Regions from separate parts of the Sphingobacterium lactis genome, predicted to be linked through region 2. Evidence: riboswitches for the same ligand, from Rfam matches in the RefSeq annotation. Region 2 holds a riboswitch; the other holds the start of a gene.
The links. A riboswitch is a leader RNA that binds a small molecule or an ion and turns the genes downstream of it on or off. The one in region 2 is predicted to bind thiamine pyrophosphate.
Positions count from the first base shown of each region.

Region 1 (6,363 bases), 1.3 Mb from region 2:
AAGGTCCCAGGCCGATGTAATCGACGCCTTCATCTATCCGTTGCTGTACATCCGTTAGGGTATTCGCTGTTCCGCCAATGATCTTAGTGTCCAACAAGGCTTTGGCAGCTGAAATCGGTGCGTCCTGCAGTCCTAGATGTAAACCGTCGGCACCGATAGCATTTGCTACTTTCAGGTGATCGTTGAGGATGCAAGCTGCACCATAGGCTTGGCAGCGTTCCTTGGCGGTTATGGCCAATGCCATCAGGTCTTCCTCCGGAGCGCCTTTCCAACGAACCTGCACCCAGTCGATTCCTAGATCCAGAGCCATTTGTATATGCTGCAGCTGTTCATGGAACGTTTCGCCACTCGATATATACTGTATTCTACTGATTGTTTTCATTTCGTAATTCCTTCAATTTTTTAGCGCATTCGCGGTAATACCCCACTGGATCCGTCTCATTCCAGAGCGACCCAAGGAGCGCAACGCCATTGACGCCATTTTTCACGACCTCTTCCATATTATCCTTATGCATGCCCCCAAGTGCGATCAGCTGTACAGCGTTATTGGTCCGCAACTGGAATTCCTGGAGCAGGGTGGAATCAATGCCGTACCCGGGTTTGGAGATGCTGGCGTAGAAAGGGCTCAGAAAAGCATAGCTCCAAATGGGGGTCAGGTCGTTGAAATCCTGGAAGCTATGGGTCGAGGTGGATAGCGCATAGCTGTCAAACTCGACATGCCGATTGGCCTTGCGGTCCTGTTCATTCAAATGGATATGCTGGAGCCCAAATTCCTGGGCATATTCCTGATGGGATTGCAGCACCAATCGGGAATGGAAGTTGCTGTCAATTTCCTGGATATAGGTTTCCAGGTACCGGGCGGTTTGGCCATGCTTTCGGATGTGTAACTTCTGCAGGCCCTCCTCAAAAAGGAGGTTCACCCAGCGTGTTTCATTGAATTGCTGATGGGGTAGGGTGATGCTCACGATCATAGGTAAATCTCTTTTCCGTTTTCAATAAATTCCTTGGATTTCTCCAGCATGCCAGCCTCGGTGGCTTCCCGGATTTCCTGCGTAATTTTCATGGAGCAGAACTTCGGTCCGCACATGGAGCAGAAATGGGCAACCTTTGCGGCGTCGGCAGGTAGGGTTTCATCATGGTACTCTCGCGCCGTGTCGGGATCCAGGGAAAGGTTGAACTGATCTTCCCAGCGGAATTCGAAGCGCGCCTTGCTCAGGGCATTATCGCGGTACTGCGCACCGGGATGTCCCTTGGCCAGATCGGCGGCATGGGCAGCCAATTTATAGGTGATGACGCCATCTTTCACGTCTTTTTTGTTGGGTAGCCCCAGGTGTTCCTTTGGTGTCACGTAGCATAACATCGCACAACCGTACCATCCGATCATGGCCGCACCGATGGCGGAGGTGATGTGATCATATCCAGGTGCGATATCGGTGGTCAATGGGCCCAAGGTATAGAATGGTGCCTCATCACAGGCTGCCAGTTGTTTGTCCATGTTTTCCTTGATCATGTGCATGGGCACATGTCCGGGTCCTTCGATCATGACCTGCACATCGTGCTTCCAGGCAATTTTGGTCAGTTCACCCAGCGTTTCCAATTCTGCAAACTGGGCGGCATCATTGGCGTCCGCAATCGAACCCGGGCGTAGCCCATCCCCCAAGGAAAACGCTACGTCGTACTGCTTCATGATCTTGCAGATATCCTCGAAATGGGTGTACAGAAAGTTTTCCTTATGGTGATAAAGACACCATTTGGCCATAATCGATCCGCCGCGAGATACAATGCCCGTCACTCGTTTTGCCGTCAGATGGATAAAGCGCAACAGGACGCCGGCGTGGATGGTGAAATAGGAAACACCCTGCTCAGCCTGCTCAATCAGGGTATCCTTGAAGATTTCCCAAGTCAGATCCTCCGGCACACCTTTCACTTTCTCCAATGCTTGATAGATAGGTACTGTCCCTATGGGTACGGGTGAATTGCGGATGATCCATTCGCGAGTTTCGTGGATGTTCTTGCCGGTGGACAGGTCCATAATCGTATCAGCACCCCATCGGCAGGCCCATACAGCTTTCTCCACCTCTTCTTCGATGCTGGAGCTTACGGCGCTGTTGCCGATATTGGCGTTGATTTTCACCAAAAAGTTCCGCCCGATGATCATGGGTTCACTTTCGGGATGGTTGATGTTATTGGGAATGATGGCACGACCGGCCGCTATTTCCTGACGGACAAATTCCGGCGTGATATGTGTTTTCGGTGTATTTGCGCCAAAGCTTTCGCCCGGATGCTGTTGGGCCATTCCCGGCGTTGCCTGTTGCAATTGCTCGATCCGCTGATTCTCGCGGATGGCAATGTATTCCATTTCTGCCGTGATGATCCCTTGCTTCGCATAGTGCAATTGCGTTACATTTTGGCCTTCCTTAGCTTTTTTCGCTTTATGGTTGTAGGCAAAGCGTAGTTCATCCAATCGGCTGTCGGCCAAACGTTGTTGCCCATAAACCGAGCTAATCTGTGCCAGCGTATCCACATCGCCGCGGTCCATGATCCACTGCTCACGGATGCGTGGCAAACCTTTGCGAATATCGATCGATGCCTGTTCGTCGGTGTATGGACCTGAGGTATCGTAAATGCTGATGGGTGGATTCACTTCCAGCTCCCCATTGCTGAGTTTGGTCGGGCTGAGGGTAATTTCGCGCATGGCCACCTGGATGGGGTGAAGCGAACCTGGAATGTATATTTTCCGGGAGTTGGGAAATCCTGCTGAAGTAATGGCTTGATCTTTCATGTCTTTTGTGCTTTTATCCGCCTTGGGTTGCGGTAATGATTAGTATTGAGTCCGATTCCTGTAACGGGCAATTCGCCCAATTCGCCTTTTGGATAACCTGGCCATTAACGGCCACAGCGATTCCTTTGCTATGCGGCTTTAATTCGATAGCAAGAAGCTCCTCCAGATTTTGTGGAGCAGGCTTGTAAATTTTTGATTGATGATTGACGATTAGTAGCATTCCTGTAAATCCATTGATGAATAAAACTTTAGGAATGACTACAGTGGTACAGGACGCACCCATGAAGACATTTTACTTTTCCCTCCGCTAGTATGACCTAGATCAGGTTGTAAGGGTAAAATCTCAGCCTGCTACCTCGTGCAGACACCCCTAAAGTATCGGCAAGATAGGGAATACAAACCAGCAAAAGAAATAATTTTAAGAAATGAAACAATTCCTGGTATCAGGGAAAGGGTTGCATATCCGGCTTTAAACCCCTAACAGCCTATTTCTGCTATATTTTCTTTCTGCATCTGTTTGGTACCCCAAGCATTGAGGTATGTAATAAAGGGGATCAGTTCCTTGCCCGTTTCGCTCAAGGAATACTCAACTTTTGGTGGAACGACCTGATGGACCTTTCGGACAATCAATTGATCGGCTTCCAGTTCGCGTAAGGTCTGGGTCAACATTTTGGTGGTGATATCCTTGATGGTTTTATTCAGCTCACCATACCGGAGCGTTTCCCGTTCGTGGAGATACCATAAAATACGACCCTTGTACTTACCGCCAATCCGTCGAAAGGCGAAGTCCACTGCACAAATTGCCTTTTCTTCCATTTTTATTTATTTGTAAGGTGTTGAAAATCAGTAATGCATACTTTTTCGTCCCTAAGGTACAAAAAAGTACATACTTGACAAAAGGACTATTGGTGCCTAGCTTTGAAATAAAAACATGAACAGAAGAACGGTATTAAAAGCGTTGGGTATCATGGGCATTGGCCTACACGGTTTAAGTCAGGTTGCTTCCGCAAAGGGGCAGGAAGTGGTTAACGGATTCCCGTCACTTCCGATTCAAATCGGAAAAGTTAAAGGGTATATCCTGACTGATGGATACTTTGCTGCAGAAGGGTTGCAGCCCATCCTTGCCCCGGGAATTGCCCCTAAATTATTGTCGGAAGAGATGCGTAAGTACCATTTTAACGAACAAAATATGGAAGGTCCCATCAATGTCCTATTGTTGGAGATCGATAACCGAGTCATCCTATTTGATACCGGTGCTGGTCATTACTTTGGCGAAACTGCCGGCAAATTATTGGGAAATTTGGCAGGTATTGGGATTGCGGCTTCGGACGTGACGGACATCATTATTTCGCATGCACATATCGATCATATTGGAGGGGTATTGAATGCGCAGGGATTGCCCAATTTTCCGAATGCCACGTATCATATTGCAGCACGGGAGTTTGATTTTTGGTTCGATGATAAGCCAGATTTTTCCAATTCCAAAGGTGATAAGGTGGGCAAGGAGAATATTGATTTCGCACGGGCCGTGCTTGGAAAGATCGAGGATCGTTTGCAGCGCATTTCCTATGGGGAGCCCCTATTTAAGAATATAGTGCCTGAACTGGCCGCTGGCCATACCGGAGGGCATACGGTATTTACCATTGGGTCAGCAGGTCGCACCTTGCATTTTACTACGGATCTATTCCATAGTCCGGTGCTGATTTCACAACCTGCATGGGGCACGGCGTGGGATAGTGACTTTGATGCGGCGGTGGAATCACGACAAGAAATATTAAGGAAGCGTGCGACAGACCGACAAGCCATCATGGGCTGCCATTTGCCGTGGCCGGGGATTGGATTTATCGATCAGGAAGCCGAAGCCTACACGTGGAAACCCTTTAACGTTATGCGTCCAGTCCGCTTGAAACTCTAAGCATAGCCGCATAACTACCGCTTATCTGGGGCTATCTGCTGCCGCTTATGGCTTTGGTCCCGTCACGATGGTCAGGCTATCGGTCGGAAGTTTGGTCAGCACAGGATTCTTGATGAAATCAGCGTAGCTATTCTTTACATAAACATGGAGGTCATACGTATTCCAGTTTTTGGTCTCGGAAAGTGAGGGTCGATAGCGTACGATGAAATTTTCCAATTCTTCGTCATCAAGATCGATGATGCCTTGGATACTGTTCTTGTTAAAGATTTGATCGACCTCTATGTTCTCAAGTTCCTGTTGGATGAACTTGTTGGTGCGCCGAGCGTTTATGCCAGCCTTGCTGAACAGCTCATAGAAAAATGTGACGTAAGGTCCGCCAAATGGATTGAGAAGATAGAGGGGAGGCTTGCCATCGAAGTAGATTCCATCCCGAACTGCCCGATCTTTCTTGAGCTTTTCCAAGCTTTGGATCTTGGCTGCTTTGGTGTTTCCGACAATAACAATTTCTTCCAAGACCAAGTCCTTCTTATATAACAGAATCAGCGAAGGCATTGCTCCGGCGACAATCTTTCGCTCCTTCCAATGGGGATGCTGGAAAGCGATACTGTCTGTTGGCTTTGCCGCGATGGAAAAAGTGCCGTCGAATTGGGAGGAGCTTGACGAGTTCGTGTGGAGATTGGTAATCTTTATATCCCGCAGGTAGAGGCTACTGTCGGCTGAAGTAATCCGACCGGTGTACACTTGGGCTTCAACGTTTGAAGCTACCATGAGGGCCATAACCATCAATATTTTCTTATTCACCCGATTGCTGGAATTCATCTTAACTGAAGACATGCTTACAGAATTTATAGTGGCTTACAATTGAATCTAATTTAAATAAACTTTTCCATGATGCATGTTTTTGTAACATAAATTAACAATAAGTTGATAGTGGAAAAACGTTAATCGTGGTCAGGCCAGGTAATCATGTAGAAAGTATAGATTCGTTCAAGGCATATCTGAAAGAATTTTACCGATAACGCAAAAGTACCGTGCGGATATCCTTTTAAAAATGTATTTTAGTCTGCTCCTTCGGAAGTCGGATGTTGCTGCTAATTTTTATGAAAAACTATACCAAAATCGCTGTTACGGCAGCCATTCTTTCCATGGTCTGTGTGCAGGGTGGGGCATCGATTGCCAAACAGCTGTTTCCAGCAATCGGTCCCATTGCGACCAGTGCACTTCGGATCGGGCTTTCAGCAATCCTGTTGTACTTCATCAATCGTCCCAACCTTCGTGGATTGAACCGGCAACAATGGTTTTATTGTGGCGCCTATGGTCTTGGTATTGCAGCGATGAACTTGATCTTCTACATGGCCATTCAGCGTATCCCCCTTGGATTGGGCGTAACGATTGAGTTTATCGGTCCCTTGTTCCTTGCTTTCGCGCTTTCACGAAAATTATTGGATGTGGTCTGGGCATTGTTGGCCTGTTTGGGTATTCTGCTGATTGTGCCATGGCAGAGTGGGAGTTTGGATCCGCTTGGATTGTTTCTGGCCTTTTTGGCGGGTACGTTCTGGGCGGTGTATATCGTCATGGGCAGTCGGGTATCCAAGGTGATGGAGGGCCGACATGCGGTATCCGTAGGTATGATCATTGCCACGATCGCTATTCTGCCCTTTGCCAT
Region 1 covers NZ_CP049246.1:3,499,278-3,505,640, reverse strand. Annotated here, with positions in the region: gene G6N79_RS15340 (thiamine phosphate synthase) at 1-382, opposite strand, end outside; gene G6N79_RS15335 (thiamine phosphate synthase) at 366-971, opposite strand; gene thiC (phosphomethylpyrimidine synthase ThiC) at 968-2,782, opposite strand; gene thiS (sulfur carrier protein ThiS) at 2,796-3,002, opposite strand; TPP riboswitch at 3,065-3,164, opposite strand; gene G6N79_RS15320 (winged helix-turn-helix transcriptional regulator) at 3,260-3,598, opposite strand; gene G6N79_RS15315 (MBL fold metallo-hydrolase) at 3,714-4,697, shown strand; gene G6N79_RS15310 (hypothetical protein) at 4,743-5,531, opposite strand; gene G6N79_RS15305 (EamA family transporter) at 5,798-6,363, shown strand, end outside.
Region 1: it holds a riboswitch for thiamine pyrophosphate, as region 2 does, so the genes downstream of both, thiS (sulfur carrier protein ThiS) here and thiM (hydroxyethylthiazole kinase) in region 2, are expected to answer to the same signal.

Region 2 (6,363 bases):
TTTGGCTTGACCTTTAAGAATCCCGTGGGATTGGCGGCAGGTTTTGACAAAAATGCGGAATTCATCGAGGACATGGCGCGATTGGGATTCGGATTCATTGAGATCGGGACTGTAACGCCGAAGCCTCAACCCGGAAATGACAAACCACGCATGTTCCGCTTGGTCGATGATGCTGCGCTGATCAACCGGATGGGATTCAATAACAAAGGTGCGGATGTCGCAGCCGGTAAGTTGAAATTCCTGAAAGAAAAGAATGGCGTCCTGATCGGTGGAAACATTGGAAAGAATAAGGTTACGCCGAATGAGGAAGCGGTGAACGATTATATCTATTGCTTCAATAGCTTATTCGATTACGTGGATTATTTCGTGGTGAACGTGAGTTCTCCGAATACACCGGGATTACGGGATCTACAGGAAAAGGAACCTTTGATGAAGATCCTCAATACCCTACAGGAGCTGAACACGAAGAAAAGCAATCCAAAGCCTATTCTTTTGAAGATCGCTCCGGATTTAACATTTACGCAATTGGATGATATCGTGGAAATCGTGATGGAAACCAAGATTGCCGGTGTGATAGCTACAAATACAACGATTGCCAGAGAAGGCCTTCAGAGCCACCGCATGCTGGTTCAGGAGCCAGGAGGTGTGAGTGGTAAACCATTGACCAGAAGATCAACAGAGGTGATCCAGTACCTTGCCGATAAGTCAAACCGCGCATTCCCGATTATCGGGGTGGGAGGAATCCATTCGGCAGCGGATGCCATTGAAAAGTTGAACGCTGGTGCAAGCTTGGTACAGGTCTATACGGGTTTTATCTATGAGGGTCCAGGATTGGTTGCTGATATCTGCAAAGGCATCCTAAAGGAAAGATCGAAGTAACGGAAGCCCAGAATAGGGCGTCATTGAATATAAAAAATCCCCTTTGAAGCAATTCAAAGGGGATTTTCTGTATGTGTTAGTTTTCTTTGGTTAAGATATAATGATCTTTCAAAGGCCCTTCAATCGGATTGCCTTCTTGATCCAATGAAATCAATTGGTTTTCGCCAACCTTCAATTTCATGTTCACTTCTTTACCCATTAGGTGCACTACACTTCCGTTGTTGTGCCACATAAATTTACCCGTATCTTCCACTTTGGTATCTCTTTCCTGATAAACACCCGTATAGGTGAAAGTAAGATCAGGATTTAGGACCACAGTGGTTTCGATCCCTGGGCAGTCCGCACAAGGGATAACCCCTTTGTACGTTCCGTTCCAATCCAATGAATTTTGGGATGTATGAACAGTATCTGTGACTTGACTATCCAAGGCTGTAGTCTCTACCGAGTCCTTAGATTCAAGTTGTTTATTTGCATTCGAGGTACAGGCACCGAACGACATAAGCGCGATGGAACCTGAAAAAAGCCAAAGGTATTTCATGAGCGTATTTATTTTTGTCATGATTTACCCAAAAATTGAGCCAAATGCCCTCATTTATTGGGTATTAAGATAATAATTAATAATTCTTTAAAATAAGTAGGTTATAAACTAGATGTTTAAACATATATATCTCAAAAAATTATAAATTTTTTAAAAAAGTAAGATTAGCGATTTGCCAGCCATTGTCTATTTTGGTAGGCAGCATCCCAGAACATAAACTCCAATTCCGAGGCGGTAATGAATGCCTGCCTCATGGCTTCCCGGATTTGTTGCGTCGTATTTTCAGCAAGTTGATCCGTATAGGCTAAAGCTTTTTTAACCCCTTCGGCAAATTCCTCACCACTGTACGTATCGATCCAGTTTTTGTATGGATTTGCATCACCGGTCTGTTGGCTGAGGATATAATCCCCGACTTCTTTATAGATCCAGAAGCACGGGAGGATGGCGGCTGTTGCCACTTCAATGGAATCGAAAGCAACGGTGCTCTTCAGGAAGTGGATATAATGGTGGCAGGTGGGTTCGATGGTGATTTCCTGTTGCTGTTCCAATCCGAATTGCTGGAAATACGCCTCATGGAGTGCTTTTTCAACGACCAGGGCATTTTTTCCGAATTCAAAGAAATCCAATGCCATGTCGATATCCATCGCTTTGGAACCCAGTGCAGCTAGCGCTCGGCCGTAATGTTCCAGATATTTGGCATCCTGCAGCATATAAAACTGAAACTTTTCGAGAGGGAGTGTGCCGCCTTTCAATTCTTGAATGAAGGGCATGGCTAGGATTTTATTATATAGGGGTTGGATATCTTTCCAAACGTGTTCAGTCCATTTCATATGTAATTAATTTTTGAGGGTTAAAAAAATGATTCAAGGGGCCATTCCCTTTCCCGATGGTAAGATCCTTTCCGGCTATGATCGCTTGGTTTACATAGGCGAGTCCCTGTTGGGTGGACGAGGGCAGGTCAAAGCCCTGCGCCAGATAGGAAGCAATGGCCGAGGAGAGGGTGCATCCCGATCCGTGTGTATTCTTGGTGTCCACTCGTGCAGATTCATAATAACGGACAGGCTGGTCCTTTTGGATCAGGAGGGTGGTGAGGGTTTCTGATTTCAGGTGCCCACCTTTCAAGAGGGCTGCCTGACAGCCCAGGTTAAGTATCTGATCGGATACCTTTTCCATGTCCTCCAAGGTGGTAATGGGCTGCCCGGCCAGGACGGCGACTTCGTCCATGTTCGGCGTGATGAGCGAGGCTAAGGGGAAAAGTAAAGATTTGATGGCCGAAATGGTGTCATCGTTGATCAATTTATGCCCACTCGTAGAGACCATCACCGGGTCGAAAACAAGGGGCCCGGTAAAGGATTCCAGTTTTTCTGCGATGATCTCCACCAGCGCCGTGGAATGCACCATACCTATTTTGATGCTGTCGGGATAGGTATCCTCGAAGATACAATCCAGCTGTTCGCGGATGGCCTGTGCAGGAATGTCGAATATATTTTTTACGCCCTGGGTATTCTGTACGGGCAAGGCTGTCAATACGTTCATGGCATAGCAGCCCAGGGCGGAGATGGTCTTGGTATCGGCTTGGATACCAGCGCCACCACTGCCATCGAACCCTGCGATGCTCAGTACGGTCGGGACATGGTATCGGGATGTGTTGTTCATGATAAGCTATTTTTAAGTTCTTCAGCTGCTTTCCGGGGGTCCAGGCTGGAGCAGATGGCCGATACTACGGCGATGCTATTGGCACCGGCGGTGAAAGCTTCGTGTGCATGGGCAAGCTGCATGCCACCAATGGCAATCAGGGGTTTGTCGGTTTGGGTCCGAAGATCCCGGATGCCATGCATTCCCCAGGCTGTAATGGTGTTGGTCTTGGTCGGTGTCGGAAAGATCGGGCTGACGCCGAGATGCTGGACAAAATCCATGTTGTGGTCCTGCAGTTGATCGAGGAGCTCCAGCGACCAGCCGATTTGAAACCTATGGCCAAATTCCTCGTGGATCTGTTGCGGTTGTCGGTCGGTTCGGCCAACGTGGATACCCCAGGCATCCACGGCGGAAGCGACTTCCACATTGTCGTTTATGACCAAGGGGATGCCATACCTGTCTGTTAATGCTTTGAGGGCCATTGCTCGTTGGATAAAAGTTGCTGTATCCAGTTCCTTCTCCCGCAGTTGGATGATATCCACTCCACCGCGAATCGCTTCCTCCGCGACTTGCAGCCAGGGGAGATGCACACAGTCTTTTTCCGAAATCACCAAGTATAGGGGATAGGGGAAATTAGGATGAATGGGCATACCGGCGCATTTTCAGGTTTTCCACGATCTGTTCCTTCGAAAGGTTAAAGAGGATATCATACAGGTTGAGCTGCAGTGTGCCTGGACCCTTTGCCATGCTGGCTGCCATCTCCCCAGCCAGACTGGTAATGGCGACCCCTGCAATGGCTTCATCGAATGGCGATGTTCCAAGCCCCAAGAAGGCACCCGTTATAGCCGTAGCTGTACATCCAAGTCCAGTGACCTTGGTCATCATCACGGACCCGTTCACCACCTCAGCAATTTCCTGATCCGAAATGATATAGTCGATTTCCCCGGATATACAGACAACGGAACCATATTGCCGGTTAAGGAACTTGCCGGCACGTACCGCTGCACTGCTATCCGCAGTGCTGTCGACTCCTTTACCCTTCGTGTCGAAATGCTGCAAAGCCAAGATTTCAGATGCATTCCCACGGATGGCCGTAGGGCGTAGTGCCAGGAGCTCTTTTAGAATATCATTTCGAAGTGTGGAGATGCCAGCCCCAACAGGATCTAGAATCCAAGGTTTATGCAAGGCATTTGCTGCGCGTGCCGCCTTCAGCATATTTTCTGCCCAAGGTTTGCTCAAGGTGCCTATGTTGATGACCAAACTGTCGCACAACTGCAGAACCTCTTCGATTTCCTCCTCGGAATGCACCATAATGGGAGATGCTCCTAAAGCCAATAGCGCATTGGCGGTGTTGTTCATGACCACGAAATTGGTGATGTTCTGCACGAGGGGAGTTCTTTCGCGGACTTGGGACAATAAATGATAAATGTCGTTTTCCATCTTTCTTCTTTTTAACGAAATAATGGCTTGAGGGCAGGAGAATAGCAGTATAAATCGATCACGATCGTTTGCTTTTCCCTACGGCGGTATGATCCGCGTCAGGTTCAAAGGGACTCTCTCAATTCTTTTCAGAATACCCCTAAAGCCAATCAAATATAGGCCAAACTATTTGGAATTTCAAATGCAGCGCACTTACCCTTTCAAAAGGCTCTTGATGCGCAAGATTGTGTCCCGATCCTTCTGCTTTTCACTTTCGCTCAGGATTTCCCAAGGCACCAGTGAGGGGTGAAGGAGCAGTTGATCGTCCCGTTTTTCGCCGAAGGCCCAGCCATTGAGATAACGGTGTGCCATCCAACGGTTGTGCTCAATAATGGCAAGGGTCTCCACCTCAGCTGCTGTAAAGGTGATAACTTCCTTTTCCGGAACGGGCCATTGCCGTTGTGTCAGGATAAATTTATAAGGGATGTGATCGGCTTGCGCGCGATTGGCATCCTTGGCGTCCTCGCGTAAGGTCGGCCAACTCGAGGTGTATCGGGCACTCTCCGAACTCGCTCCGGAAAGCAACGTGGTGTAGTCGTCGTGGATGGCTCGCGCCAGTCGATCTTGCTTCTCACCAGTAATAAATTCCCAATTGGATATATCCTCCAATTGACCGAAGAAATTCAGGCTTTCGGTATCCGAGGCACTCCGCATGATCTTACGGAGACCTTTGCCTTCAGCATTCAGCACATAGATCGGCAGCTTGGATTCCTGTGTTTTATTAAGGATTTCCAATGCAGCGTTTAAATTGCTCTGGTCATCATCGAAGGCACAGACCAGAAGGCTGCTTTCAGTTTTTTCTGTTAATCCTTGATCTGTCAACAGCGCATTGTATGTGCCATCAAAGACATGAAAATGGACCGGAAAAATATGATGCGCCATGGGATACTGTTCCGCGAACAGGCGTTGGTCACGATCTGCCTGCGGACTGTAAATATGGATTTCGGTATTGTTTTCGATGGCCACATGGAATACACGTAACGCCTGAATGACCATGGCTTTTGCGAATTCCCCAAATCCCAAGAATACCAATCGGTTGATATGGGCAACGGATTTCCCCTGCTTGGCAAAATCCAGTGGCAATTGGGCAAAGAACATCCTGGCCATCATCTTGTGAACATTGAAGAAATGGAGTTCCAGCTGTTTGTCCTGGAACTGTATTTCCGCATTTTTCACCAGATCGACCAGTCGTGGGTTGCTCAGGTGCAGAAAGCAACGGAGCTTGTTCGTGCAATTTGACTTCTTATAGATATCTTGAACCGTTTCATAGGTTTCGATGACAGTTTGTTCATTTTCCAGAAAGAGAATCAGGCTATCGGCACGTTTGATACCCGCTTCCAGCAGGGTGTTCTCTTCATCCGCATTGCCGATGATGACCAGATGGCCCATTTTGGTGACTGACTTGATATCCGCATGGGCTGTTTCCTTTTCAATCGCGATGCCCTTTTTGCCGTAATCTTCCTTTAAACTCTTCATCAGCTGCCTTCCTTTTTTCGAAATACCAACACTGATGACATGGTTCTTTTTAACCGATGCCTTCAACAGGTTGATCTGTTCGGAGAACACCTTTTGGATGATCTTGTAGGCGCCGAAGATCAGAATGCCGATAGTGCCGATCTTGGCAACGATCAGTTCCCAAGGTACATCCTGCTGTTCCAAGCCCGTACCGGAAGGATCTGACCCGAAGACGATCTTGATGAGTCTATAGATGCGGTCCGGGAGATACCTTAGCGTATTGCTCTCCGGAAACATCTTGGATAGTCCAATCCAGGAGAGCGCCAGCAATACCACCACGAACAGGATCCCTAATAGTCCTTTCTGTCTTCTTGTCA
Region 2 covers NZ_CP049246.1:2,206,516-2,212,878, forward strand. Annotated here, with positions in the region: gene G6N79_RS09675 (quinone-dependent dihydroorotate dehydrogenase) at 1-879, shown strand, start outside; gene G6N79_RS09680 (copper resistance protein NlpE) at 956-1,438, opposite strand; gene tenA (thiaminase II) at 1,582-2,247, opposite strand; gene thiD (bifunctional hydroxymethylpyrimidine kinase/phosphomethylpyrimidine kinase) at 2,234-3,073, opposite strand; gene thiE (thiamine phosphate synthase) at 3,070-3,702, opposite strand; gene thiM (hydroxyethylthiazole kinase) at 3,686-4,492, opposite strand; TPP riboswitch at 4,551-4,643, opposite strand; gene G6N79_RS09705 (NAD-binding protein) at 4,685-6,363, opposite strand, start outside.